Regions from separate parts of the Thauera sp. SDU_THAU2 genome, predicted to be linked through region 1. Evidence: predicted binding sites of a transcription regulator. Region 1 holds the regulator's gene; each other region holds the start of a gene.

What was found. Region 1 encodes sigma-54, which starts transcription at its own class of promoters, with help from an activator protein. Its sites were predicted from a motif close to TGGCACGCTTNCTGCTNA; they were not measured.
Region 2: the regulator sigma-54 is predicted to act here: its motif matches at 1,684-1,701, upstream of flgB (flagellar basal body rod protein FlgB).
Region 3: the regulator sigma-54 is predicted to act here: its motif matches at 2,061-2,078, upstream of AAFL97_RS19895 (TorF family putative porin).
Region 4: the regulator sigma-54 is predicted to act here: its motif matches at 1,951-1,968, upstream of fliE (flagellar hook-basal body complex protein FliE).

The regions. Positions count from the first base shown of each region.
Region 1 is NZ_JBBWUN010000003.1:3,664,202-3,668,110, reverse strand. Features, by position in the region: gene hprK (HPr(Ser) kinase/phosphatase) at 1-39, opposite strand, end outside; gene ptsN (PTS IIA-like nitrogen regulatory protein PtsN) at 36-497, opposite strand; gene hpf (ribosome hibernation-promoting factor, HPF/YfiA family) at 634-960, opposite strand; gene AAFL97_RS18905 (RNA polymerase factor sigma-54) at 978-2,438, opposite strand; gene lptB (LPS export ABC transporter ATP-binding protein) at 2,445-3,167, opposite strand; gene recX (recombination regulator RecX) at 3,154-3,603, opposite strand; gene recA (recombinase RecA) at 3,624-3,909, opposite strand, start outside.
Region 2 is NZ_JBBWUN010000003.1:1,355,596-1,359,504, reverse strand. Features, by position in the region: partial or broken gene AAFL97_RS24600 (flagellar hook-basal body complex protein) at 1-46, opposite strand, end outside; gene AAFL97_RS07605 (flagellar hook assembly protein FlgD) at 62-733, opposite strand; gene flgC (flagellar basal body rod protein FlgC) at 773-1,177, opposite strand; gene flgB (flagellar basal body rod protein FlgB) at 1,189-1,605, opposite strand; gene flgA (flagellar basal body P-ring formation chaperone FlgA) at 1,869-2,612, shown strand; gene flgM (flagellar biosynthesis anti-sigma factor FlgM) at 2,710-3,006, shown strand; gene AAFL97_RS07580 (flagella synthesis protein FlgN) at 3,068-3,559, shown strand; partial or broken gene AAFL97_RS07575 (DNA topoisomerase IV subunit B) at 3,624-3,909, shown strand, end outside.
Region 3 is NZ_JBBWUN010000003.1:3,876,687-3,880,595, reverse strand. Features, by position in the region: gene AAFL97_RS19905 (ammonium transporter) at 1-910, opposite strand, end outside; gene glnK (P-II family nitrogen regulator) at 925-1,263, opposite strand; gene AAFL97_RS19895 (TorF family putative porin) at 1,294-2,016, opposite strand; gene AAFL97_RS19890 (accessory factor UbiK family protein) at 2,276-2,545, shown strand; gene AAFL97_RS19885 (YifB family Mg chelatase-like AAA ATPase) at 2,645-3,909, shown strand, end outside.
Region 4 is NZ_JBBWUN010000003.1:1,381,658-1,385,566, forward strand. Features, by position in the region: gene AAFL97_RS07725 (sensor histidine kinase) at 1-488, shown strand, start outside; gene AAFL97_RS07730 (sigma-54-dependent transcriptional regulator) at 485-1,927, shown strand; gene fliE (flagellar hook-basal body complex protein FliE) at 2,070-2,393, shown strand; gene AAFL97_RS07740 (hypothetical protein) at 2,593-3,126, shown strand; gene AAFL97_RS07745 (DNA alkylation repair protein) at 3,233-3,909, shown strand, end outside.

The sequences.
Region 1 (3,909 bases):
TTCAGCCTCGAACAGCCGCGCGACGCTGGTCTGCCTCATTCATCGGCGCCCCAGTTCCCGAACAGCTTGTGGATGTGCGCGGCGTCGGGCGCATCGAGCAGGGCTTCGCGGAACTCGCGGTCGCTGAACATCTGCGCCAGTTCGGACAGCAGCTGCAGGTGGGTCTCGTTGGCCTGCTCGGGCACGAGCAGCACGAACAGCAGATTGACCGGTTTGCCGTCGGGCGAGTCGAACTGCACCGGTGCCGCCAGGCGGAGGAAGGCGCCTGCCGCGTCCTTGAGGCCCTTGATGCGGCCGTGGGGAATCGCGATACCCTGGCCGAGGCCGGTGGAACCGAGCCGTTCGCGGGCGAACAGGCTGTCGAACACCAGGCTCTGGGCGATGCCCTGGTTGTTCTCGAACAGCAGGCCCGCTTGTTCGAAGACGCGCTTCTTGCTGCTGGCGTCCAGATCGACCACCACGTTCGACAGTGGCAGGAGTTGAGATATCAGGCTCATTCGCTATGGAGCTTGCGCAGCGCCGTTACCGCTGGCGCCACGCTGGGCGACGGGGTTGGACCGGGGTGCGTTGAAGCCGCGTCTTGAAAACGCGCGCATTATAACCACACCCCGGACATAAAACCGCAATGGGCGATCAGGCCTCGGGCGGCGCCTGGTGCTTCAGGGCTTCGTGGTTGTGGTCGGTCATTTTCTGCTTGTACTTCTGGACCTGGCGGTCGAGCTTGTCGGCCATCGCGTCGATGGCGGCGTACAGGTCGGTATCCTCGCTTTCGACGAAGATGTCCTTGCCGCGCACGTGCAGCGTGACTTCGGCCTTCTGTTGCAGCTTCTCGACGGAGAGGATCACCGCCACGCTGGTGACGTTGTCGAAGTGGCGGATGACGCGGTCGAGCTTGGCGCCGACGTAGTCGCGAATGGCCGGCGTGACTTCGACGTGGCGCCCGGTGATGTTGAGATTCATGCTAACTCCTGTTGTTGTCAGATCGATTTGCGCAAACTGACCGGCGGGATATTGAGTGATTCGCGGTATTTCGCGATGGTGCGACGTGCGACCACGATACCCTGCTGGCCCAGAACTTCTGCAATTCGTGCGTCGGACAGGGGCTTCTTCCTGTCCTCTGCGTCCACCAGCTGGCGGATCAGTGCGCGGATTGCCGTTGAGGAAGCTGCTCCGCCGGTGTCGGTGGAAACGTGGCTGCCGAAGAAATACTTGAGTTCGAAGACGCCACGCGGTGTCGCCATGTACTTCTGCGTCGTGACGCGCGATACGGTGGATTCGTGCAGTTCGAGCTGGTCTGCGATCTCCCGGAGGGTCAGTGGCCTCATCGCCACATCACCATGATCGAAGAACTGTCTTTGCTGGTCAACGATGGCCTGGGACACGCGCAGGATGGTGTCGAAGCGCTGCTGCACGTTCTTGATCAGCCAGCGCGCTTCCTGCAGTTGGCCGGTGAGCCCGCCGCCCTGTCCCCTGTTCTGCTGCAGCAGGCTGGCGTACAGACGATTGACGCGCAGGCGCGGCATCGCTTCCTGGTTCAGGCTGACGGTCCAGCGGCCGCGGACCTTGCGCACGATGACGTCGGGCAGCACGTAGCGCGTCTCGGAAGCCGAGTGGCGCAGGCCGGGGTGCGGGTCCAGGCTGCAGATCAGGGCGTGCGCGGCGCGCAGTTCGTCGTCGTTGCAGCCGGTCAGCTTCTTCAGGCGGACGAAGTTGCGTTCGGCCAGCAGTTCGAGGTGCGCATCGACGATCTCGAGCGCCAGCATCTGGATCGAGCTTTCGGGCATCGCGCGCAACTGCAGCGCCAGGCATTCCTGCGGCGTGCGGGCGCCGATGCCTGCCGGATCGAGGTGCTGCACGTGGCGCAGTGCGATCGACAGGTCGTCGAGGTCGATCTCGAGCTCGGCCGGTAGCAGTTCGAGCAGCTCTTCGAGCGGCTGGTACAGGTAGCCGTCGTCGTCGAGCGCTTCGATGATGAAGCGCACCAGCGCACGGTCGAGATCGTTCAGCGGCGACAGCGCGACCTGCTGGTCGAGGTGTTCGCGCAGCGACAGCTCGGCGGCCTGGATTTCCTGGAAGTCGACGTCGTCGTCATCGTCGCGCTTGGCCGACGCGCCGGTGCCGACGTTCGACCAGTCGATGCCTTCTTCGCCGCCTTCGCGCTCGGCTGCGCCACCGGCGTCGCCGTCGCCGCCCGCGTCGGTGTCGGCTTCGCGCTGCTGTTCGCGCTCGCGCTCGGCCGGCGAGGTGCTGGTCGAGGGCTCGAGCCTGGGCGGTGGTTCGTCGAACTCCTCGCGCTCCAGCATCGGGTTCTCGAGCAGGAAGCGTTCGATCTCCTGGTTCAGCTCGATCGTCGACAACTGCAGCAGCTTGATCGACTGTTGCAGTTGCGGCGTCAGCGTGAGGTGCTGGGAGAGCTTGAGCTGGAGACTGGGTTTCATCCTGGACTAGAGGCGGAAATGTTCGCCGAGGTAGACCTGGCGGACTTTTTCGTTGGCGATGATCTCGCCCGGCTGGCCGCTTGCGAGCACGCGGCCTTCGCTGATGATGTAGGCGCGGTCGCAGATGCCGAGCGTCTCGCGGACGTTGTGATCGGTGATCAGCACGCCGATGCCGCGTTCCTTGAGGAAGCGGATGATCTTCTGGATGTCGATCACCGCGATCGGATCGACACCGGCGAAAGGCTCGTCGAGCAGGATCAGGCGCGGGTCGGTGGCCAGTGCGCGGGCGATCTCGCAGCGGCGGCGTTCGCCGCCCGACAGCGAGATGGCGGTGTTGTCGCGCAGATGGCCGATGCTGAGCTCTTCGAGCAGCTCCTGCAGGCGCTCGTCCACCTGGCGGTTCTCCAGCCCCTGAAGCTCCAGCACGGCGCGGATGTTCTCGGCCACCGTGAGCTTGCGGAACACGCTCATTTCCTGCGGCAGGTAGGACAGGCCCAGCCGCGCCCGGGCGTGGATCGGCAGGTGGGTCAGGTCCTTGCCGTCGAGGCCGATCTGGCCGCCGTCGGCGCGCACCAGGCCGACGATCATGTAGAAGCAGGTGGTCTTGCCCGCGCCGTTGGGGCCGAGCAGGCCGACGACCTCGCCCGAGCCGACTTCGAAGCCGACGTCATGTACAACGGTGCGTGCCTTGTAGCGCTTTTGCAGGCCAGCGACCTTAAGCAGACTCATCGTAGGGCTCTTTCAGCAGCTTGCGGATCAGGTCGGGTGCGAAGCCGCGGGTTTGCAGGAAGCGCGCCTGCCGCGCCCATTCGCGGGCATCGGCGGGCGGCGTGGTGAAGCGGCTGCGCAGCACGCTGCGCGCACGCTCTGATTCCGATTCTGCACATTCGCTGGCGATTGCCTCGTCGACCAGGTCACGGTCGAGGCCACGCCGGGCCATTTCGCTGCGCAGGCGGCCGGCGCCGAAGCGCGCCGCCTTGCTGCGCACGAAAGCCTGGGCGAAGCGCTCGTCGGACTGCAGGCCGAGCTCGCCCATGCGTTCGATCACCGCCCGGATCTCGTCCTCGTCGCCGTGGGCCGCGAGCTTCTTCGCCAGTTCGGCGCGAGAGTGGTCGCGGCGGGCGAGGTGGCGCAGGGCGCGTTCGCGCAGGCTCGGTTCGGCCATGGCAGCCGCTGGCGTCCCGATCAGGCCTCGTCCGCCGCGACGGCCGGGGCTGCGCCGCCCGACGGCATCTCGGGCAGGCTGACGGCGGCACGGACCTTGTTCTCGATCTCGCGCGCCAGCGCCGGGTTGTTGCGCAGGAACTCGCGCGAGTTGTCCTTGCCCTGGCCGATCTTGTCGCCGTTGTAGGAATACCAGGCGCCGGACTTGTCGACGATCTTGTGCACCACGCCGAGGTCGATGATCTCGCCTTCGCGCGAAATGCCTTCGCCGTACAGGATGTCGAAGTGCGCTTCCTTGAACGGCGGC
Region 2 (3,909 bases), 2.3 Mb from region 1:
CCTTCGAGGAAGAGTTCAGGCCGCTGAGGCCTTGCTGGAATGCCATGATCGCTGCTCCGGATCAGAGAATCTGCTTGATGTCGTCGAACTTGAACAGGCCGAGGTCGCCCACCTGCAGGTCGGACCCCGTGGGGCCGCGCACGACGCTGGTGACCGGCCCGAACTGCAGGGTACGGCCCTGGACTTTGTCGCCGCCGCGGGTGGCGGACACGGACAAGGTGTAGATGCCGTCGGCCACGCGCGAACCGTCTTCCGCGGTGCCGTCCCAGACGAAGTTGTGGCTGCCGGCCTCGATGCCGTCGAAGACCATCTCCTTGACCGGCAGGCCCGAACCGTCGGTGACCGTCAGCGTCACCCGGTCGGCAGGCCCGTCGATCTCGAAGCCGCCGATGGCGCCCGCCTCGGTCAGCGCGATCTGCTTGCCTTCGACCAGCACGCCGCGCCCGATCAGGGCCGCGGCGTTGAGGCCGTCGGTCGAGGCCTGGGCATCGAAGAAGGACTGGACCAGCTTGTTGAGGCGCTCGATGCCATCGACCGTGCTCATCTGCGCGAGCTGGGAGGTCATCTCCGCGTTTTCCATCGGGTTCATCGGGTCCTGGTTGCGAAGCTGGGTGGTCAGCAGCTTGAGGAAACGCCCCTGCATGTCCTCTTCCGCTTTCTGCACAGGTTCGCTGCGCCCCAGCCTGGACAGGATGTCTTCCGCTGTGGTGTTGTTGGAGACGGTGGTGCTCATGGTTCTCTCCTGCTCACGGCATCATTTGCCGGACAGTGCCTACTGTCCGATCTGCAAGGTACGCTGTAGCAACGTCCGTGCCGTGTTCATGATTTCGGCGTTGTTCTGGTACGAGCGCGACGCCGAGATCATGTTCACCATCTCTTCGGCCACGTTCACATTGGGCATTTCGACGTAGCCTTCGGCATTGGCCGCCGGGTTGTTCGGCTCATACACCATCCGCATCGGCGCGGCGCTGTCGACGATCTGCGTCACCTGCACGCCGACCGCCGCCGGCCCGGCCATCTGGCGGGCGGCAAAAACGACCTGCTTGGCGCGGTAAGGCTCGCCGGTCTCGGTGGTGACGCTGTCGGCGTTGGCGAGGTTGGAAGCGGTGGTGTTGAGCCGCAGCGACTGGGCGTTGAGCGCCGAGCCGGCGATCTGGAAGACGTTGAGCATGCTCATGGTGGGATTCCTTACTGGCCGGTGAGCGCGGTGTTCATCGAGCGCAGCATGCCGTTGATGAAAGTCAGGCTCGCTTCGTAACGCAGCGCGTTCTCGGCAAAGGCCGCGCGCTCGACGTCCATGTTGACGGTGTTGCCATCGACCGCGGACTGCAGTTCGGTGCGATATTTGGCGAAGGCGTCGGCGCCGAGCGTCGCGCCGCCGACGATATGGGCCTGATGCGTGACGTCGAGCGCGACGCCCTGCAGGCTGCCACCCGGCGCCTTGCCCAGCGCGTTGTCGAGCGCCGCGCGGAAATCGATGTCGCGCGCCTTGTAGTGCGGCGTGTCGGCGTTGGCGATGTTCGACGCCAGCAGCTCCTGCCGGTGGGCCTGGAGATTGAGCGCCACCTGATGGAAGCGCATCTGGTTGTCCAGCAGGGTCTTCATCGTCTTACCTCTCGAATTCGGCCGGCACGCCCCTCGCTGGAGAGGCGACATCCTTGGCCACGATCATTGGCCAGCAAATACGCAGCTTTCATGCCAGCGATGCTAAGCCCCGCCTCGCAGCCTCCCTCGCCCGATAAGGCGGCGGAAAACCGTCCAAATCTGCCGCTTGCCGGCCCCGCCGGCAAAACCTGCCGTGGGCGCTTGCCGGCCGCCATCCTTGCCGTCGGCTTGCCTCCACACCGGAGGCATGCTGCAATCCGCCCATGAACCGTCCGCTCCACGGCCCGACCGCTCCCCACAGCATCAACCCGTCTCCTCAGCTTCGCGCAGGTCTGCTGTCGCTGGCGCTGCTCGTATCCTTCGGCCCTTCCGCTGCCGCCGCCCAGCAGCCGCCCGAGGCCGTCGAGGCAGCGGTACGCAATCTGCTGGAACGGGAAACCCTGGGGCAGCCCGGCGAAGTCCGGATCGGCGTGCGCGCCTTCGACCCGGCCAACCAGCTGCCGCCCTGCGCGGCGCTCGAAGCTTTCCTGCAGCCCGGCACGCGGCCCTGGGGGCAGATCACCGTCGGCGTCCGCTGCGGCGCCCCCACCGCGTGGACGGCGTGGGCGCAGGCCACGGTGCAGGTCTTCGGCCCCTATCTCGTCACCACCCGTGCGCTGCGCTCGGCCGAAGTGATCCGCGAAGCCGACGTCGAAGTCCGTGAAGGCGAACTCAGCGCCCTGCCCGACAACGTGCTGTCCGCGCCCGAACAGGCCGTCGGCCACGTCACGCGCTTCGCGCAGGCGGCAGGTGCGCCGCTGCGCGCGGGCAGCCTGCGCCAGGCCGACGCCGTGCGCCGTGGGCAGACGGTGCTGGTGACGACGCGCGGCCCCGGCTTCGCGGTGTCGGGCGAAGGCCAGGCCCTGAACGCCGCCGCCGCCGGCGAGCGCGTCCGCATCCGGCTCGGCAACGGCCAGATCGTGCAAGGCCTGGTACGGCCGGACGGCACGGTCGATGTCGACTTCTAGATCACAAGCCCTTGTGGCAAGGCGTGAAATAAATCACTAAAGTTTCACGAAACGCTGCCGATTACCCATTCGTGTCGATGCGTTTCCGGAGAACATCATGAAAATCGAGAGCACGGGCAAGGCCTATATCCCGTCGCAGGTGCAGGATGCCCGCACGCCTGCGCAGCGCAGCAATACCCCGGTCCAGTCCGGCGGCGACAGCGTGCAGCTTTCCCCGCTGGCCACGCTGATGAAGAAGGCGGAAAGCGCGATTTCCGAATCGCCCGAGATCGATCAGAAGCGCGTGGATGAAATCCGCCAGGCCATTTCCGAAGGCCGCTTCAAGGTCGACGCCAGCCGCATCGCCGACGGCCTGATCGCCAGCGTCAGGGACATGCTGGGCTCGCGCGGCTGATCCACCGCGCGGCAACGGGGGTTAAGATTCGGCTCCACACGCACCGAAGCCAGGCGACACCATGAACCAGCCCGTCCCGCCCGCCCCCAGCGCCGATCAGCAGCGCCTCGCCCTGCTGATCGAGGCCGAATCGATGCAGCTCGGCGAATTCCTCGCCATCCTCGAACGCGAGGAAAACCTGCTCGTGGCAGGCGACATCGACGCGCTGGTCAGCATCGCCAACGACAAGAACGAACGCTACCGCCAGCTCCAGCGCCTGCACGACGAACGCACGCGGCTGCTGGCGCGCATGGGCTACGGCATCTCCGACGCCGCCATCCGCACGGTCTGCGCCAATCTCCCACGCGTGCTCGCGCGCTGGGACGAAGTCATCGCCCGCGCACGCCAGGCGCGCGACCGCAACGCGCTGAACGGCCAGCTCATCCTCGAACGCATGTCCGGCAACCAGGCCGCGCTGACGGTGCTGCTGTCGGCCGCCAACCATCCCCAGCTCTACGACGCCGACGGCCTCGCCAAGCCCACCGGCGGCGGCCGCATCCTCGGCAGCGCCTGAACATTCATCCAGTATCGGGCTCTGCTATCCTTGCGCCCTTCGTGAAACCCGACGGGTCCGCAGCATGGCTGGCAAGCAAGACACTCCCAAGAAGCAATACGACGAATCCTCCTTCCGCGTCCTGAAAGGGCTGGAGCCGGTGCGCGAGCGCCCCGGCATGTACACCCGCACCGACAGCCCGGCGCACATCATCCAGGAAGTCATCGACAACGCCGCCGACGAGGCGCTGGCCGGCTTCGCGAAGAAGATCCACGTCAGCCTGCACCTGGACGGCTCGGTCACCGTCGCCGACGACGGCCGCGGCATCCCGGTCGGCCTGCACCCGGAGGAAGGCGTGCCGGTGGTGGTGC
Region 3 (3,909 bases), 210 kb from region 1:
CGGCGGCGGGGGTCACGGCGACCAGGCCGGCGACCGCGCCCGAGGCGGCGCCCAGCATCGAGGGCTTGCCCTTCAGCACCGCTTCGCCGGTAATCCACGACACGGTCGCGGCGCCGGTGGCGAGGATGGTGTTGATGAAGGCGAGGCCGGCGATGCCGTCGGCGGCACCGGCCGAGCCGGCGTTGAAGCCGAACCAACCCACCCACAGCAGCGAGGCGCCGACCATGGTCAGGGTCAGGCTGTGCGGTGCCATCGATTCACGGCCGAAGCCGATGCGCTTTCCCACCATGTAGGCGCCCACCAGGCCGGCCACGGCGGCGTTGATGTGCACCACGGTGCCGCCGGCGAAGTCGAGCGCGCCGTCCTGGGCCAGCAGGCCGCCGCCCCACACCATGTGAGCGACCGGGATGTAGCTGAAGGTGAACCACAGCACGCTGAAGATCATCACCGCCGAGAACTTGATGCGCTCGGCGAAGGCACCGACGATCAGCGCGCAGGTGATGGCGGCGAAGGTCGATTGGAAGGAGATGAAGACGTATTCCGGAATGGTGCTCAGCGCCGAGGACATGGTGTCCGGCGTGATGCCGCTCAGGAACAGCTTGCTGAAGTCGCCGTAGAAGGTGCCTTCACCGCCGAAGGCGAGGCTGTAGCCGTAGATGGCCCACAGGATGGTGATCGTCGAGAAGATCACGAAGACCTGCATCAGTACCGACAGCATGTTCTTGGCGCGGCCGAGGCCGCCGTAGAACAGCGCGAGGCCGGGGATGACCATCAGGATGACGAGCATCGTCGAGGTCAGCATCCAGGCGGTGTCGCCGGCGCTGAGTGCCGGGGCCGCTTCGGCGGCGTCCTGGGCGAAGGCGCTGCCGGCGGCGAACAGGGCCGGCAGGAATGCGAACAGCTTTTTCATTTTGATGTGCTCCCTTACAGCGCGTCCGGGCCGGTCTCGCCGGTACGGATGCGGATGGCCTGTTCCAGATCGAAGACGAAGATCTTGCCGTCGCCGATCTTGCCGGTGGCGGCGGACTTCTCGATGGCCTCGATGGCCTGGTCGAGGATGTCGTCGGCCACGGCGGCCTCGATCTTCACCTTGGGCAGGAAATCGACGACGTATTCGGCGCCGCGATAGAGCTCGGTGTGGCCCTTCTGGCGGCCGAAGCCCTTGACCTCGGTGACGGTGATGCCTTGCACGCCGATGGCGGACAGGGCTTCGCGCACTTCGTCGAGCTTGAAGGGCTTGATGATGGCTGCGATGAATTTCATGGGTTTTCTCCAGTTCTGCGGGCTGGCCGGTCAGAAGGACTTGCTGACCGACAGGATGAAGCGCTCGTCGGCGAGGTCGGAGTGCTTGATGTCGGAATCGACGTAGTGCAGGCCGAAATCGAAGCCGCCGAATTCCTTGGTGACGCCGAGCTTCCAGTCCTCATAGTCGTCGCCGCCCTTGATGTCGTTGTAGCCGTAGTGCAGGTCGAGCTTGAAGCCGGCGCCGAGCTCGAATTCGGCGCCGAGGTCGTAGTACTGGCTGCCTTCGGAGTCGCGCAGGCCGAACAGGTCGGTGAAGGCGTAGGAATACTTGAAGGACAGGAACTCCCACGACAGGCCGAGGTAGCCTTCCAGCGTGTTCGGCTTGGTCATGCCGGTTTCCGCTTTCCACACCGAGCCGTAGCTGCCGGGGTAGTAGTACTGCAGCAGGCCGACGTCGTAGCCGATCGGGCCGGCTTCGCCCGCGTAGCCGGCGTAGAAGTCGATTTCCAGGCTGTTGCCGGACGACTTGCTGACCTCGGCGTCGTTGATCCAGGACACGTTGGTGGCCCACACGCCGGCATAGAAGCCGCTCGAATGCGTGTAGTCGAAGCCGCCCTGCAGCGCCGGGCGCTCGTCGGTCTGGCTGATGCCGCGGTAGGCGTAGTCCGAGACGATGCTCACGTTGGCCGAGAAGGGGCTGTCCTCGGCATGGGCGATGCCGGCACATGGAAGCGCGGCGATGAGGGCGGATACAGCAAGCGTCTTGTGCATGGTGCTCTCCTGGCAGAGGAAGTTGGATTTCCGACGAGCACTCTTTAGCAGGCCTCGTGCCAGCCCCCGGAGTGCCAGGATTCATGCGGGTTTCAGCCTGGAGGATGTTGTGTTGCCGGGTGTTTTTGTTGCGCCGCGCAAAGGAATCGGGCGCAACTTGGTGCGTGACGCACCAAAGTGGTGCATTTGAACCGGCGCGGTGCGCCGGCGGCCGATCGGGCGGGCGTGCTAGACTTTCACCATCCATCACCGGCCATCGATACACGCACATGTCCCTACTCCGCGCTTCCTCGACGAAATCGGCGCCAAGCTCTCCGAACTGGCCGCCAACAGCCCTGCCCGCGACATCGAAAAGAACGTCAAGGCCATGCTCGGCAGCGCCTTCGGCAAGCTCGATCTGGTCACCCGCGAGGAATTCGAAGTCCAGCGCGAAGTGCTGGCGCACGTGCGCCAGAAGCTCGCCGAACTCGAAGCCCGCGTCGCCGAGCTGGAGCGTGCGCGCGCCGGTGAGGGTGACAAGCCGGCCTGAGCGTCGCCCCGGCCGCCATCTCCTGGATGATGTCGGCTTAATCTTTTGTCATCGATGCGTTCCCGCTAGACTGGCGATCCGTCCAGTCCGGAGAACCGCATGTCTCTCGCGCTCGTGCGCAGCCGCGCGCTCGACGGCCTCGATGCCCCCGAGGTCACGGTCGAGGTGCATCTGGCCAATGGCCTGCCTGCCTTCAGCCTCGTCGGCCTGCCCGATACCGAAGTGCGCGAGGCGCGCGATCGCGTGCGCGCCGCGCTGCAGACTTCGCAGTTCGAATTCCCTCAGCGGCGGATCACCGTCAACCTGGCGCCGGCCGACCTGCCCAAGGAAGGCGGCCGCTTCGACCTGGCGATCGCGGTGGGCATCCTCGTCGCCTCCGGCCAGGTGTCCGGCAAGCTGCTCGACGGCCTGGAGTTCTGCGGCGAGCTGTCGCTGAACGGCGAACTGCGCGCGGTGCGCGGCGTACTGGCGGTGGCGCTGGCGGCCGGACGCGGGGGGCGTGCGCTGGTGGTGGCGCCGGCCAACGCGGCGGAAGCGGCGCTGGCCCGGGAGACGACGGTGCTGCCGGCGGGCAGCCTGTGCGCGGTGGCGGCTCATCTGAACGGCCACACCGCGCTGGCGCCGCAGCCGTGCAGCAGCCCGTCGCTGCAGCCTGCCCGGGGGCCGGACCTGGCCGACGTGCGCGGCCAGCTACAGGCGCGCCGCGCGCTGGAAGTGGCCGCAGCCGGTGCCCATGCGCTGCTGCTGTTCGGGCCGCCGGGCACCGGCAAGTCGATGCTGGCGCAGCGCCTGCCCGGCCTGCTGCCGCCGATGTCCGAGGCCGAGGCGCTGGAAACGGCGGCGGTGAGTTCGCTGGAAGGCCGCTTCGACGCCGCGCGCTGGGCGCAGCGGCCGATGCGCGCACCGCATCATTCCGCTTCGGCGGCGGCGCTGGTCGGCGGTGGCGCAACGCCGTGTCCGGGCGAGATTTCCCTCGCCCACAATGGCGTCTTGTACCTGGACGAACTGCCCGAGTTCGACCGCCGTGTGCTCGAATCCCTGCGCGAGCCGCTGGAAAGCGGCTGCATCAGCGTATCGCGGGCGCGGCGGCGGGCGGAGTTTCCCGCGCGCTTCCAGTTGGTGGCGGCGATGAACCCTTGTCCCTGCGGCTTTCTGGGCCATCCGCGCAAGGCCTGCCGATGCACGCCGGAGCAGATCGCACGCTACCGCGGGCGCCTGTCGGGGCCGCTGCTCGACCGCATCGACCTGGTGGTGGAAGTACCGGTGCTGGAGCACGAAGAGCTTGCTTCGGCTGCGCCCGGGCCATCGTCGATGGAAGTGCGGGCGCGGGTCGAGCAGGCGAGGGCGGTGCAGATCGAGCGCCA
Region 4 (3,909 bases), 2.3 Mb from region 1:
GCGAGCTCGCAGCGGAACTCGCCCATACGCTGGAGCCGCTGGCGAAGGCGAAGCAGATCGAGTTCGACGCACACTGCGGCTGCGGCGACACCGAACTCCTTGGTGACCGCAAGGCACTGGGCGGCGCGTTGACGAATCTGCTCGAAAACGCCATCCAGGCCAGCGAGGCGGGCGGCTGCGTGCGCTTCGAAGTCGCAAGCGTGCCGGCCGCCGACAGCGGCCTGGGCGTGGCCGCGGTGCGCTTCGCCGTCAGCGACGAAGGCCGGGGCATTCCGGCCGAGCTGCAGGAGCGCCTGTTCGAGCCCTTCTTCACCACGCGCGCCGAAGGCACCGGCCTCGGCCTCGCCATCGCGCGCGGCGTGGCGCGCGGCCACGGCGGCGACATTCTGCTGCGTTCGGCGCCCGGCCAGGGTTCCACCTTCATCCTCAGTCTGCCGATGTCGCTCGAGCTGCCGGCAGACACGACTTCTTCGCCGTCACCGCCATGATCGAACACCTGAACATTCTCGTCGTCGAGGACGATGCCGCGCTGCGCGACGCCGTGTGCTTCACGCTGGAGATGGCCCGCCACGGCGTCACCGGCGTCGATGGCGGACCGGCGGCGCTGGCCGAACTCGAACGCCAGCGCTTCAACCTCGTCGTCACCGACCTGCGCATGCAGCCGATGGACGGCCTCGAACTGCTGCACGAGATCCGCCTGCGCCAGCCGCAGTTGCCGGTGCTGCTGATGACCGCCTACGGCGACGTCGACAAGGCGGTGGCGGCGATGCGCGGCGGCGCCTGCGATTTCCTGATGAAACCCTTCGAACCCGAAGTGCTGCTGGAGAACGTGCGGCGCTACGCGGCGCTGTCGCCCGCCGCCGAGGACACCGTCGCCGAAGACCCCCATACCTGCAACCTGCTGGCACTGGCCGCGCGCGTGGCCGAGACCGACGCCACGGTGCTGCTGTCGGGCGAGTCCGGCACCGGCAAGGAAGTCTTCGCGCGCTACATCCACAGCCATTCGCCGCGTAGCAGCGGCCCTTTCATCGCGATCAACTGTGCGGCGATTCCCGAGAACCTGCTCGAAGCCACGCTGTTCGGCTACGAGAAGGGCGCTTTCACCGGCGCGCAGGCTGCGCAGCCGGGCAAGTTCGAGCAGGCCCAGGGCGGCACCATCCTGCTCGACGAGATCTCCGAAATGCCGCTCGGCCTGCAGGCCAAGCTGCTGCGGGTGCTGCAGGAGCGCGAAGTCGAGCGTGTCGGCGGCAAGAAGCCGGTGGCGCTCGACATCCGGGTGCTGGCCACCAGCAACCGCGACATGCAGAAGGAAATCGCCGCGGGCCGTTTCCGCGAGGATTTGTACTACCGGCTCAACGTGTTTCCGATCGCGATTCCCGCGCTGCGCGAGCGGCCGGGCGACATCGTGCCGCTGGCACGCCATTTCCTCGGCCAGCACGCTGCGCGGCTCAAGCGCCAGGCCCGTCTGGCGGCCGAGGCCGAGAGCCTGCTGCCCAGCTACGGCTGGCCGGGCAACGTGCGGGAACTGGAGAACACCTTGCAGCGCGCGCTGATCCTGACGCCCGGTGACACCGTCGGCGCCGAGACGCTGCGCTTGTGCCTGCCGCACTGGGACGGCGCCGCAGCGGCGCCGGCGGTGCAGATCGCTCCGGCGGCAGATTTTGCCGCAGCGCCAAGCAAGGCGCCTGCCGCGCCGGCGGCAATGTTTGCCGCCAGCCAGTCGTTGCCACCGCAGACCGAGGCCGTCGCCGCAGCAGCCCAGGCCACCCGCCCGGCGAACATGAAGGATCTCGAACGCGAGCACATCCTCGGCACGCTGCGCGAACTGGGCGGATCGCGCAAGAAAACCGTCGAAAAGCTGGGGATTTCGGAACGAACCTTGCGTTACAAGCTGCAGCAGTACCGCGACGAAGGCTACGACGTCTAGCCGGCGGGCGGACTCGACAGCGGTGGCACGGGCTTTGCTCTGCTAGACTGACGTCAACAGCGACACAAAGAGCGACACAGGCCGGGGAACCGAAGATCGGCAGACAGATCACAAGGCCGAAGACCTGGACCGGAGAGCAAGCATGGACACCCGTGGAATCGACCAGATGTTGAGCGAACTGCGCTCGGTATCCCAGGCTGCACAGAACAAGCCTGTGGAGCCGGCTGGGCCCGTGGCGGGCGGCGCCAACTTCGCCGACGTGCTCGACAACGCCCTCAAGGACGTCAGCGCGGCCCAGTCCGAAGCGCGCCAGATGGCGCAGGAATTTTCCGCCGGCGACCCCAACGTCAATCTTCAGGACGTGATGGTCAACCTTCAGAAGGCCAATCTGTCCTTCCAGCAGATGGTGCAGGTGCGCAACCGGCTGGTCACCGCGTACCAGGACATCATGAACATGCCTGTTTGAGGGGGCTCCAGAATCTGCCGGTGGGCCGGCAGCTTGCGGCGAAAGCCAGGCCCATCGGTATCCCGGACGGCGGTACGTTTCGTGCCGCCGTTTTTCGTTGGGGCTGTGCAGGCGTTCCGGACGCTGCTTGTCCTGACCGCTCTATGCGAAGAACCCTCAAAAGCACGCCTCATGGTTTGATCACCGAGTTCCAGGAAACATGCGCTTCATCGTTGTCGGCACAAGCGGATCGGGGAAGACCACCTTCGCCAATGCCTTGTCGAAGGCCATGAGCTGCCCATGCATCGAGCTCGATCGGCTCTATTGGGGGCCGGACTGGGTTGCCGTGCCGCCTGAAGAGTTCAGGCGCGCCGTGTGTGAGGCCACCGCGGGTGAGCGTTGGGTGGCCGACGGAAACTACAGCGCAGTACGCGAACTGTTGTGGTCGCGTGCCACGCACGTCGTCTGGCTCAACTTCGGCCGCGCTACAGTGTTCTCACGGGTGTTCTGGCGCACGCTAAGCCGTGGCATCAGGCGCACGGAGCTGTTCAACGGCAATCGTGAGTCACTGCGCATGGCTTTCCTGTCCAGGGAGTCGGTACTGCTTTGGTCATTCACGACCTTCTCCAGGAACAGAATCAAATTCTCGGCGCTGCGTGACGATCCCGGGTTTTCTCATCTGCAATGGATGGAGATCACCGAGCCTGCTCGCGTCAACGCGGTGATTCGGTCCCTGTCCCGTGCGGAAGATTGATCGATTGCTTCCACATGCTTTGCCTTCCTGATGCCGCGGGAACAGATCATGAATCCTGACGGTGTGAAGGTGTCCCATATGTTTCGTTATTCGATGAGGGATGCAGATGGTCGGACAGGCAGCAGACGCAGCGCCGGCGTTGAAGGAAATATTCGACGAACAGTGCATTCAGCACTTCGCGGACGAGGCCGGGCAGGTTTCTTCGGCATTCGACCGGCAATCTTTCCTCGCCTGCTTCGGCGACCTCGATCGACTCTCCCTGATGGCCCGTGTGAAGCGCGTGGCAGAAGGCCTGCATGTAGCACTGCCCGGAGATTTCCGTTCGAATGTCGCAACGCTACGCGAGCTGGCACCGCGTCTGAACAACAGGTTCATCACCCTGGTTCTGCCCGAATACGTCGCGTTTTATGGAACGGACGATTTCGAGACGTCGATGGACGCGCTCAAGTTTTTCACGAATTTCGGAAGCTCGGAGTTTGCGGTGCGCCACTTTCTGCGGCGCGATCTCCCGCGCACGCTCAAGGTCATGGAGGCGTGGGCTCGCGATGACAACGAGCATGTGCGCCGCCTGGCCAGCGAAGGCAGCCGGCCGCGCTTGCCGTGGTCGTTCCGAATCAAGCCGCTGATGCTCGACCCGTCACCGCTCGTGCCGATACTCGATGCTCTCAAGGACGACCCAAGCCTCTATGTTCGGCGGTCGGTTGCCAACAATCTGAACGACATCGCAAAGGACAACCCTGCCTGGGCGCTCGATCGCATCGAGCGCTGGCCGCTTGGCGATGC